DNA from 3 places in the Erythrobacter sp. W36 genome. Region 3 is predicted to be linked to each of the others. Evidence: predicted binding sites of a transcription regulator. Region 3 holds the regulator's gene; each other region holds the start of a gene.
What was found. The regulator LexA, encoded in region 3, represses DNA repair genes until DNA is damaged. The targets are predictions, from matches to a motif close to GTTCCNCNCTTGTTCT.

Region 1 (3,989 bases), 320 kb from region 3:
AGGTATGCCTGCATGGTATTTGCAGGGGCTGTGCGCCTAGCTCTCTGGCTACTCAGCGCCGCCTAAGCATGCGCGGCGTTAACTGTGTCTTGTGCGCTCCCTCAACGCCTCGGTTATTATTCGTTTACGGTTTTTGGCTACGTAGGCAGCATGAACATGCACAGCATCCCTCGTACGGCCGATAGAAAGCCGCTTAGCCTGATGGTCAAAAGCCGCGTTCGCTCGCGCGTGGTGTTTGTTGATCTGATCGACATCTCCGAAGGGGGCTGCAAGATCAAAGCCAAGTCTGGCTTTGCTAGCATCGGCGACCGAGTGGTGATGAAGGTTGATGGTATCAACGCGCCAATGGGAACAATCGCCTGGGTTGAAGGCGAGTTCGCTGGTGTTGCCTTTGAAGGCCAGATGCACGCAGCGATCATTGATCACCTATGCAAGCAGAACGGCGTCAGCCTGAGCGATTTCGATCCGGGCAAAAAGTAAGCCCGCGCTTCAAATCTCACCATCGCTAAACGCAAAAAGGGCCGATGCCGCTAGGCACCGACCCCATTCAGCGTGTCAATTTTGAGCGATTAGCTCGGATTGAAAGGCAGTGAGCTGTGGTGAAGAACGATCTTCAGCTCGCCATTTTCGTCTTTTTCATAGGCGAATGAATACTCAACTTTGGTCTCGTTTCCATCGGTGCCGGTGAAGAAGTAATTGCCCATGGCAACCGCCATATCGCCATCTTCGTCGATCACGGTGCCGTTATTTTCCCAGCGCACTGCGGTGTAAGGGGCGATCGCGAAACCGCCATCTTCAGTGCCTTCGGTGCCTACGAAATAGCTGAGCGCTTCATCGAAGCTCTCGCGGAACTGATCTTCAGCGGCCAAAGTCGGCTTGAACAGGATCGTCGCGTCATCGCCGTAAGCATAGTGGGTGTTGATGTGCTCTTCAGCGCGTGCGCGGAAATCGCCTTCTTCGGTGAAGGTCGCGCCGATGGCGACGATGCCTTCGCCCCATGCTTGCTGAGCGGCTTCTACTTCTGCTGCAGTGATTGGGTTGCTGTCGGAACCGTCGGCCGAAGCAGTCGCAGTCTCGCCGCAAGCTGCCAGTGTCAGAGCGCTTGCTCCGAGTACAGAAACACAAACAAACTTCTTCATTTCATACTCCCTTGCGGGGGAGCGTGGCGCCCCCGTCATAGATGCGCGGTCATGGCCGCATGTTACCGTCCGACATCACGAGCACGATTGCTCGCCAGAGGGGCCCGGACTTGTGCAAAATACTCACTACGGCTGAGGAGGTTCCCGTATCGGAGCGTTTTTGTCTGATTTCTTTTATGAGCGGCGGATATCGACCCTCAGTGAGGCATCGCTACTCGTTCGATTTGCGGTTGCAAATTCCGCACTATTACTGAGCTCAATTAGAACATATAAGGAACAAAAGGGATGTTCCGATGGCTCAAAAATCGCTCTTAGAAAAGCTCGAGATTCTCGCTGATGCGGCGAAATATGATGCCTCTTGCGCGTCTTCGGGGACGGCGAAAAAGAACTCGCTGGGCGGCAAAGGGATCGGATCGACCGAGGGGATGGGCATTTGCCACGCCTATGCGCCAGATGGCCGGTGCATTTCATTGCTCAAAATATTGCTGACCAATCACTGCATTTTCGATTGCCACTACTGCATCAACCGCAAAAGCTCGAATGTGCGGCGTGCGCGCTTCACCCCGCAAGAGGTTGCGGACCTGACGCTCAATTTTTACCGGCGCAATTATATCGAGGGACTGTTCCTCTCATCGGGCATTATCAAAAGCTCCAATTTCACGATGGAGCAGATGGTCGAGGCCGCTCGCATCCTGCGCGAGGAGTATGATTTTCGCGGCTACATTCACTTAAAGACCATTCCCGAGGCGGATCCGGAGCTGGTGCGCCAGGCGGGGCTGTATGCTGATCGGGTCTCCATCAATGTCGAATTGCCAACGACCAGCGGTCTGACCCGCCTCGCGCCTGATAAAGACGAGCGGCAGATCGAAGGCGCGATTGCCAAGACGAAGGACGACATCATCGAGGCAAAGGATGCGCGCAAACGCTTTCGCCACGCACCGCGCTTTGCCCCGGCGGGCCAATCGACCCAGATGATCGTCGGTGCGGACCGGGCGTCTGATGCGGATATCGTTGGCAAGGCGAGCCAGCTTTACGATTCCTTTGGTTTGCGCCGGGTCTATTACAGCGCCTTTTCGCCCATTCCCGATGCCAGCGCGGTTTTGCCGTTGCAACGCCCGCCCTTGCTGCGTGAGCACCGGCTGTATCAATCTGACTGGCTGATGCGGTTTTATGGCTATGCGCCGGGCGAGGTGTGCGAGGCGACGGATGCGGATGGCAATCTGCCGCTCGATATTGATCCGAAGCTTGCCTGGGCGCTCAAATTTCGCGGGACATTCCCGGTGGATGTGAACCGCGCGGGCAAAGAGATGCTGCTGCGCGTGCCAGGGTTGGGGCCGACAGCGGTGCGGCGCATCATTGCTGCACGGCGGCACCGGACCCTGCGGCTTGATGACGTGGCGCGGCTGACCCAATCGATCGCCAAGGTGCGCCCCTTTATTACCGCGCTTGATTGGCGCCCGACGACGCTGACAGACCGGGCGGATTTGCGCAGCCTGCTCGCGCCTAAGCAGGAACAGCTGGAGCTGTTTGCATCATGAGCGGGCAGGCCCTCTCAACACGGGCGCCGTCCATGGGCGCGCATTACGCTGTGCAATTGCCAGCTCCGGATGATTTTGCGTTTTGGCGGGACCAGGCGCGTGCGCTGGTCCAATGCGAAGTGCCTCCAGACAGAGTCTCTTGGATCGAGCCAGGTGGGACGGGCGATCTGTTTGCGCAAAACGGCGCTTCCGGGCTAGCCAAGCGTCTGCCCGTGCCAGATCGAGATTCCCGGCCTGCGCGGGCGAGCAAGCGGTTCCTGAGCCTAGCGCGCAATGCGGCGCTGCATTCCGATCCAGAACGCTTTGCGCTGCTCTACCGTCTGCTGTGGCGGCTTCAGAGCAATCCGCGCATGATGGAGGACAAGACCGACCTCGATGTGCGCCGGGTGGAGGAGCTCGACAAGTCGGTGCGCCGCGACAGCCACAAAATGCACGCCTTTGTCCGCTTTCGCCAAGTTGAGGATGGTGCGGGTGGCGAGCATTATGTCGCTTGGTTTGAGCCGGATCATCATATCGTGCGCGCCAATGCGGGCTTTTTCATGCGGCGCTTTGCCAACATGAATTGGTCGATCCTGACCCCGCGCGGCTGCCTCCATTGGGATGGTGAGACCATGCGGGAAAGCGGCCCCGCGCAGCGCAGCGATGCGCCGGATGGCGATCCAGTGGAGGAGCTGTGGAAGTCGTATTACGCATCGATCTTCAATCCGGCGCGGCTGAAAGTCGGTGCGATGCTGTCTGAAATGCCGAAGAAATACTGGAAGAACATGCCGGAGGCTGCACTCATTCCCGACCTGATCGCCGGGGCGCAGGCACGCGAGGCGAACATGGTGGCAGCCGGAACGCGCGAGGCGCGTGAACTCCCGGATAGCCTGGCTGAGCTGGCTGAGGCGGCCCGCAATTGCCGCGACTGCCCGATCGCCGATTGCGGGACGCGCGCGGTTATGGGCGAGGGCGCACAGCGCGCGCCGCTGATGATCGTTGGCGAGCAGCCGGGCGATCAGGAAGATCTGGCGGGCAGGCCGTTTGTGGGGCCAGCGGGCCAATTGCTGGATGCAGCTTTGGCGCAGGCCGGGATTGATCGCAGCGCCGCCTATGTCACCAATGCGGTGAAGCATTTCAAGTTCGTCCAGCGGGGCAAGCGGCGCATTCACCAGACCCCGACAGCCAAAGAGATCGACACCTGCCGTTGGTGGCTGGAGAGCGAACGGGCAATTGTGAAACCGCGCGTCATACTGGCCCTGGGCGCATCGGCGGCGCGCGGGTTGCTGGGCAAGACGGTGAGCCTGAAGGCTGCGCGCGGAGCTCCTATCAT
Region 2 (3,989 bases), 250 kb from region 3:
GCGCCCCAAGAAATATTACCGCACAACCATGCGCTACACGCTGACCAATGCGAAAAGCAGCTCAATCGATGTCGATCTCACCCAAAGCGGGCTTTACCGTGGATATTGGTCAAACGATTACCGAGTGGTTAGCGAGGACATTACGGGCGAACAGATCAATTACGATCGGCGCAAATGGATCGTGCCCGTGCCCGCCAATGGCAAGCGCGTGGTGCGCGTCACATACGAAACCCGTTACTAAGGGGGCGGGCGATCATGCGGAGCCCCGCATCTATTGGATTGGCGCTTGGCCTAATGGCCAGCGCGGCTGTCGGCTTGCCTGCCGCCGCGCAGGACAGCCCGGCGGTCAGCTCGCCCGAAGCGCAAGTTGCACCCCAAGTCCAAGCACCGCCAGCGCGGCAGGCCGTCGACGCTTCTGCGCCGCAATCGCTTTCGGTCACCGTCTACCGCGATCCGCGTAGGCAGCTTGGCCAAGAGATGAACCGCCGTTGGCCGCAAGGTTTCGCCATGATCAGCGAGACCCGCACGGTCACTCTGCCGCCTGGCCAATCGACCATCCGCTTTGAAGGTGTGGCCGAGGGTATGGTCGGCGTCAGCGCAATCGTCTCTGGCCTGCCCGGCGGAACGATTGAGAAGAACCGCAATGCGGACCTCCTCTCACCCGCGGCTCTTGTGAACGGCGCGCTCGGCAACCGTGTGACTTTGACGCGGACCAATCCTGCGACCGGTGTGGAAGAGGCTCAATCCGCGATCGTGCGCACGCGCGCGGATGGCGGTTTGGTGCTGCAAACCGACCAAGGATATGAGGCGGTGCGCTGCGCTGGCTTGCCAGAGCGATTGACCTTTGACGGCGTGCCAAAGGGTCTTTCGGCCAAACCCATCTTCACCATCGATACCCAGGATGCGAGCGGGGGGACATATGAAGTCGTCCTGACCTATCTCGCATGGGGCTTCGATTGGCAGGCCAATTACGTTGCAACCTTGCCTGACCCGGAGGACGGCGCGGCCGCGGGCGCAGCGCGGCGAGGGGAGAACGGCAATTTCAAACTCGGCCTGATGAGCTGGCTCACGATCCTCAATGACAATGGCCAAAGCTTTGACGATGCAGAATTGTTGGTGATTGCAGGCTCGCTCAGCGTGGTCAGTGATTTCCGCAGCCTTGCGACTCCGCCTCGGGCTGCTCCACTGCGCCTAACATGCTATCCAATTGGCAGCACGGCTGCTGGTTCTCCGGTTCCATCGCCTCAGTCGATCGTGGTGAATGGCCGCCGCAATGAGTTTCGGATGAAGCTCTCCGCTCCTTCACCAGTGATGGCAATGGCCGACGCGGCGGGTCCCGTTGGCGAAGCGGAAGTCATGCAAGCGGTGGAAGAACAGCTTGGCGACCTTAAGCTGTACCGCGTGCCAGAGAGGGTGAATGTCTCAGCCAAAGGGCTCAAACAGATCGCCTTTCTCAATCGGCAAGAGGTCGATGCGCGCTATCTTTACACGGTGAGCTGTGGATTTTCGGTCACGGGTGAAGGGCAGCCCAATCCTGGTTTTGAACGCGCAGGCATGTTGCTCGTTACCAAGAACGAGACTGAACGAGGGCTGGGCGTGGCGTTGCCTCAGGGCGGCCTCACTGTGTTCGAACCGAGCAGCTTCGGTCCGCAATTGGTCGCTGACGTTGATATGCGCGATTACGCTGAGGATCAGGACGTCGAGCTGGAAATGGGTGAGAGCAATCAGGTCTTTTCGAAATGCCTACCCGCCCCTGGCCCAGTGACGACCGGCAATATGAACAGCTGGTTCGGAAATGGCGCGGAGATCACCAACGCCAATTCGCATCCGATTAGTGTTCGGCTTGATCTTGGCGACTCGGCCATTTGGGAGGTGCGTCTCAAAGGCGCTAAGACTCGCATCAAAGATGGCCGGATTATTGCGGAAGTGGATGTTCCAGCCAACTCGGAACGCACGTTCCGGTGGTCAATTCGAGACCCCAGCTAACTTTTTTCTGCGGCTTTTCCAATGTAATTTCAGATGTTTGCGTGTTTCATCTGAACCGCCAGACACGATTTCTCATGTTCCCTACTTGTTCTTATGGAACAAAGTGGGTACAAGCTGTCTCCACAAGGGGTGGTCGATAACAATTTGTCGGCCCTAGGCAAGTCAAGGAGGCCATGCGATGTCTGCAAGTCTGAAATTGGTAGAAAAAGGAAAGACCGTGGACCGTCAAAAAGCGCTCGACGCTGCACTTGCGCAAATAGATCGCGCTTTCGGTAAAGGCTCAGCAATGAAGCTCGGCTCTCGCGAAGCAATGAATGTTGAATCCATTCCAAGTGGTTCGCTTGGACTGGATATCGCGCTTGGTATTGGCGGGCTACCTAAGGGCCGCGTTATTGAAGTGTATGGCCCAGAAAGTTCGGGTAAGACGACCTTGGCACTGCATGTGATTGCAGAGGCTCAAAAGGCTGGCGGCACGGCGGCTTTCGTCGATGCGGAACACGCGCTTGATCCAGTCTATGCCAATAAGCTGGGTGTCGACATTGATGAACTGATCGTCTCTCAGCCTGATACGGGTGAGCAGGCACTTGAGATTACTGACACGTTGGTTCGCTCCAATGCGATTGACGTGCTGGTGGTCGACTCGGTCGCGGCGCTTGTCCCCCGCGCAGAAATTGAAGGCGAGATGGGCGACTCCCACGTCGGCCTTCAAGCGCGGCTGATGTCCCAATCGCTGCGCAAGCTGACCGGGTCGATCAACCGTTCCAAATGCATGGTCATCTTCATCAACCAATTGCGGATGAAGATTGGCGTTATGTACGGCAACCCAGAGACGACGACTGGCGGCAACGCGCTTAAGTTTTACGCTTCGGTTCGTCTGGACATTCGCCGTACAGGCCAGATCAAAGACCGTGACGAAGTGGTCGGCAACTCGACCCGCGTTAAAGTGGTGAAGAACAAAGTCGCACCGCCGTTCAAGCAGGTCGAATTCGACATTATGTACGGAGAGGGCATTTCCAAGATCGGTGAGATCCTCGATCTGGGCGTGAAGGCAGGCCTCGTAGAAAAATCAGGCAGCTGGTTCTCCTACGACAGCGTACGGATTGGTCAGGGCCGTGAAAATGCCAAGACCTTCCTCAAAGAGAACACAGAGATGTGCAATCAGTTGGAAGCCGCCATCCGCGGCCGCACCGACGAGGTTGCCGAGGAGATGATGACAGGGCCGGACGCGGACTCTGACGACTGATCCTCAAGCGAGTGCGGTTATCGCATTCGGAAAATCGGAAAGCCGGCATGCGCCATCCCCCTTGGCGATGCCGGCTTTTCTGCGTCTGCTCTCCGCTTGGCCTATGCAAAATCGGCGGATGCGGGCCGGTCTGAAGCAGCACCGAACTTATGAAGAATTGCGAACTCAGTGTGCATTGATCACGCGGTGGCTTGTCGCTGACCGCGTGATTGCCTAACTGCATTCCCGCAATGACTTCGACAAACGATATTCGCCGCTCTTTTCTCGACTTCTTCGGGAATGCTGACCACGCTGAAGTGCCCAGTGCACCGCTGGTCCCCTATAACGACCCGACATTGATGTTCGTGAATGCGGGCATGGTGCCGTTCAAGAACGCATTTACGGGTCTGGAGACCCCGCCCGCACCGCGCGCCGCGTCATCGCAAAAGTGCGTGCGGGCCGGGGGCAAGCACAATGACCTCGATAATGTCGGCTACACTGCGCGGCATCACACCTTCTTTGAAATGCTCGGCAATTTCTCGTTTGGCGACTATTTCAAAGAGCAGGCGATCCTTAATGCCTGGACGCTGCTTACAAAAGAATGGGGCCTTCCCGCAGAGAGACTCACCGCGACCGTCTATCACACCGATGACGAAGCGTTCGATCTGTGGCGCAAGATATCTGGTCTGCCAGAGGAACGGATCATTCGCATCCCGACCAATGACAATTTCTGGTCAATGGGCGATACCGGACCATGCGGTCCATGTTCGGAAATCTTCTA
Region 3 (3,989 bases):
ATGGGGCGCGATGCGTTGTCGCTCCGAATGGTGGCGATGGCGGCAATTTTCGTGATGCTGCTTTGGCCGGAATCGGTGGTTGGACCGAGCTTTCAAATGAGCTTTTCCGCAGTCATCGCGATTGTGGCGCTGTCGAGCTCTGGGCCCGTGCGCGCATTCCTCGCCGCTCGGGAGGAGACATGGCTGAGGCATGTCGGCAGGCGGGTGATCATGCTGTTCATCACCGGCCTGGTGATCGAGATCGCGTTGATGCCGATTGTCTTGTTCCATTTCCACAGGGCAGGGGTTTACGGTGCATTTGCCAATGTCATCGCGATCCCGCTTGTCACCTTCATCTCCATGCCGCTTATCGCATTTGCGTTGTTCCTCGATCTGATCGGCCTTGGCGCGCCCGCTTGGTGGCTGGTTGAGCGGTCGCTCGAGCTATTGCTTGCGATTGCGCATTGGACATCGAGCCAGCCCGGTTCGGTCAAGCTAATGCCGCAGATGGGCAGGCTCACCATCGCGCTGTTTGTCATCGGCGCGCTGTGGCTTGCGCTGTGGAATGGGCGCGCGCGATTGCTGGGGTTTGCGCCCGTTGCTGCGGCTTCGATCATGCTGATGGTGACGCCAATTCCTGATGTGCTGATCGGGCGCGATGGTCGCCATGTTGGTGTGACGATGGATGACACGTTGTTGTCGCTGCGCAATTCGCGTTCTTCCTATGCAAGAGACAACCTGCTCGAACTCGCCAGCGTTTCTGCTGATCCCATTCCGATGGCGGAATGGCCCGGCGCACGGTGTTCTACCGAGTTCTGCCTTCTCCAGATTGAGCGCGGAGGCCGCGACTGGACCATACTGATGGCGAGAAACCGAGAGCTGATCGAGGAACGCGCGCTCGCCGCCGCTTGCGCGAGAGCCGACATCGTCGTGGCTGACCGTTACCTGCCGTGGTCTTGCAAACCCAAATGGCTCAAAGCCGATCGCGGGTTCCTGCAAGAGCACGGAGGGCTGGCGCTCGATCTGTCATCGGAGCGGATTACCAGCGTCGCCAGCTCTCAAGGCCAGCATGGGTGGTGGCGCGGGAAAGCCGACGATTAAGTCAGCCACCCCGCGCGACCTATTCACATCACAATCAATGGTAGCGCCGCAGGAGGCCTGCGAGCTTGCCCTGAACCTGGACTTCACCCGGTTGATAGACCTGCGCGTCATAGGACGCATTGGCCGGATCAAGTCGCACAGTCCCGCTGTCGCGGTGGAGGTACTTAAGCGTTGCTTCCTCGCCCCGCACCAAGGCCACGACGATCTCGCCATCGCGCGCCGAGTCCGTGCGCTTAACCAGCGCAAAGTCACCGTCGAAGATGCCGGCCTCAATCATCGAATCGCCAGACACCTCAAGCGCGTAATGCTCGCCCGGTCCCAGCAATGCCGCCGGCACGGGAAGGCTGCTTTGGCCCTCAAGCGCCTCAATTGGAGCGCCCGCCGCAATCCGACCATGCAATGGCACCTCGATCACGTCATTTGCGGGCTCTGGGCTGGTGTCATTCGCGCTGGGCATGGATGTCGCCCGAGAGACCACATCATTGGCCACCGCCGCCGCAGCGCGCGGAGCAGGCGTTGCATCCTCAGGCTGTTTGATCACCTCCAGCGCGCGGGCCCGATTGGGCAGTCGCCGGATGAAGCCGCGTTCCTCCAAAGCCGAAATCAGTCGGTGCACACCCGACTTGCTCTTAAGGTCGAGCGCTTCCTTCATTTCTTCAAAAGAGGGTGAAATTCCCGTCTCTTCAAGCCGCTCTTGGATAAAGCGGATCAATTCGTGCTGCTTTGCCGTCAGCATTACGATAGTCTCCCTAAAACAGGTCGATCGCCCCAGCGCCGGTTAGGGTGGCGAGGGACCATTTCGCGCACCAATAACGTGAACGAATGCGGAACAATTAGGAAACTTCATTCACCGAGTCAAGTCGGCAACTCACGCAATACCGCCATTCTCGAGGGTTAATGCGGTAACGAGCTCTCCAGCGCTCGCCGCATCCGCGCCCTCGCGCCGCACGATCAGGCAGTTCGCCGCAGCCAATGCCGCGAGCGCGCTGGAGTCCTGAGAGCCTGCGCGGCGCACCGTGCGACCATCGTGAACAGCGCGCAGGAACTCGCGCCGCTTGCCAATCGCTGGCAGGCCCTCCGCCAGAGGCAATGTCAAAGCTGTGGGCAGGGGAGTCGCAGCCCCCATCGCCGCTCGCACCAGCGGCAGAGCGAACAGGAAGCACGTCACGAAGCTCGAGACAGGATTGCCCGGCAGACCTAGGATCACTTGCCGCGTGCCACGCGCGCGCTCCCGCGTCGCTACCATCAGCGGCTTGCCGGGTTTGATCGCGACCTTCCAGAACGCGATTTCAGCGCCCCATGCCTCGAGCGCAGGCTGGATCAGGTCATGATCGCCCACCGATGCGCCGCCGGAGGTGATGAGAATGTCCGCATCCTCCGCCTTGGTCAACGCGCTCGCCAAGGCGCTGTGATCGTCTGGCACGGGGCCGATGCGCGCCACATCGCACCCGAGCGGGCGCAGCATGCTGGCGATCATCGCGCCGTTGCTTGCCGGGATTTGGTCCGCGCCGCATTGCTCTGGGTCTGCGGCCAGTTCGTCCCCGCTGTCGAGCACAGTAACGCGCGGAGCCGCTCGCACACTGAGCCGTCCGTGGCCCGCCGATAGCGCGAGCGCGAGTTGCCCTGGCCCGATGCGGGTGCCAGCGGTGAGGACCGTATCGCTTTCAGCAAAGTCGAAGCCGCGCATCCGCACGTGCTTTCCCGCCGCAGCGGCGTATCGCGGGCGGTCACCAGTGCGCCGTCCACATGCGCATTCTCCTGGATCAGCACGCGGTCCACGCCATCTGGCATATGCGCTCCGGTCGATATCCGTACGCATTCGCCGCTGGACAATGCGCCTGCGAACGGCGTGCCTGCTCGGCTCTCTCCCACGCGCTTCCACGGGCCATTACCGGCAATCGCATAGCCATCCATCGCTGACAGATCGGCGGGCGGCTGCGTGCGCCGTGCGGTGAGGTCCGTCGCTAGGTAACGCCCCAGCGCTTCCTCAGCGGGCAGCTCGCATGTCGCCATCTCTGGCGCGAGCTCCAGCAGCCGCGCCTGCGCGTCTTCCAGGGTTAGCAGAGCGCTCAAAGGTCGGCCTTCCAATGCCCGCTCTTGCCCCCGCGCTTCTCGATCAGGCGGACTTCGCCGATCACCATGCCCTTATCGACCGCCTTGGCCATGTCGTAGATCGTGAGCAGCGCGGTCGACACCGCGACCATCGCCTCCATCTCAACGCCCGTCTTGCCGGTCAGCGAGGCGCGGGCGGTTGCCCGGATCGCGTCCTGTTCGAAGGTGAAGTCGAGCTCCACCGCGTCGAGCGCGAGCGGATGGCACAGCGGGATCAGCTCGCCTGTGCGCTTGGCTGCCATGATCCCGGCGATCCGCGCGGTCCCCAGCACATCGCCTTTGGGCGCATTGCCATCGCGCACGGCGGCCAGCGTCTCTGCCGTCATCGCGATCCGGCCAGAGGCAATCGCGACACGCTCGCTTGCGGCCTTACCGCCAATGTCGACCATGCGGGCTGCGCCGTCTTCGCCGAGATGGGTGAGTTTGCTCAACGCTTGGCTCCCTTCGCTTCATCGCGTGTAGAGCACGCTTGGAACACATGGAACACAGTACAGGGGTTTAAAACCAATCGATCGCAGACGCGGGTATTGATCGGATTTATCGATTGAAAAGATTGAGCCGCGCCACCCGCACCCTCCACCCTTCCACCCGGATGATCACTCCGGCGTACAATCCGGGTGGAAGGGTGGAGGGTGCGGGTGGATCTGCACTTGGTCGAAAAAGCCATATCCATCTTCTGCCAGCTTTGCGGAATGTAGGACAGACCCTGCACAACTGGCCGCCTAGCCGTTCAGCAATGTCCGCGTCGCCGCCGCCACATCATCTGCGCGCATCAGGCTTTCCCCGACCAGGAAATT

Region 1: a site for LexA is predicted at 1,402-1,417, ahead of AC0V6U_RS07475 (putative DNA modification/repair radical SAM protein). Genes of this name have one in related genera too.
Region 2: a site for LexA is predicted at 2,063-2,078, ahead of recA (recombinase RecA). Genes of this name have one in related genera too.

What each region holds. Positions count from the first base shown of each region.
Region 1 is NZ_CP200281.1:1,525,851-1,529,839, reverse strand. It holds gene AC0V6U_RS07490 (DUF6504 family protein) at 1-40, shown strand, start outside; gene AC0V6U_RS07485 (PilZ domain-containing protein) at 157-480, shown strand; gene AC0V6U_RS07480 (phosphoribosyl-AMP cyclohydrolase) at 570-1,139, opposite strand; gene AC0V6U_RS07475 (putative DNA modification/repair radical SAM protein) at 1,433-2,677, shown strand; gene AC0V6U_RS07470 (UdgX family uracil-DNA binding protein) at 2,674-3,989, shown strand, end outside.
Region 2 is NZ_CP200281.1:953,013-957,001, forward strand. It holds partial or broken gene AC0V6U_RS04735 (DUF4139 domain-containing protein) at 1-241, shown strand, start outside; gene AC0V6U_RS04740 (DUF4139 domain-containing protein) at 256-1,986, shown strand; gene recA (recombinase RecA) at 2,165-3,229, shown strand; gene alaS (alanine--tRNA ligase) at 3,460-3,989, shown strand, end outside.
Region 3 is NZ_CP200281.1:1,200,873-1,204,861, forward strand. It holds gene AC0V6U_RS05925 (ComEC/Rec2 family competence protein) at 1-1,080, shown strand, start outside; gene lexA (transcriptional repressor LexA) at 1,115-1,816, opposite strand; gene AC0V6U_RS05935 (molybdopterin molybdotransferase MoeA) at 1,949-2,659, opposite strand; gene AC0V6U_RS05940 (MoeA family protein) at 2,554-3,153, opposite strand; gene moaC (cyclic pyranopterin monophosphate synthase MoaC) at 3,150-3,623, opposite strand; gene trpC (indole-3-glycerol phosphate synthase TrpC) at 3,915-3,989, opposite strand, start outside.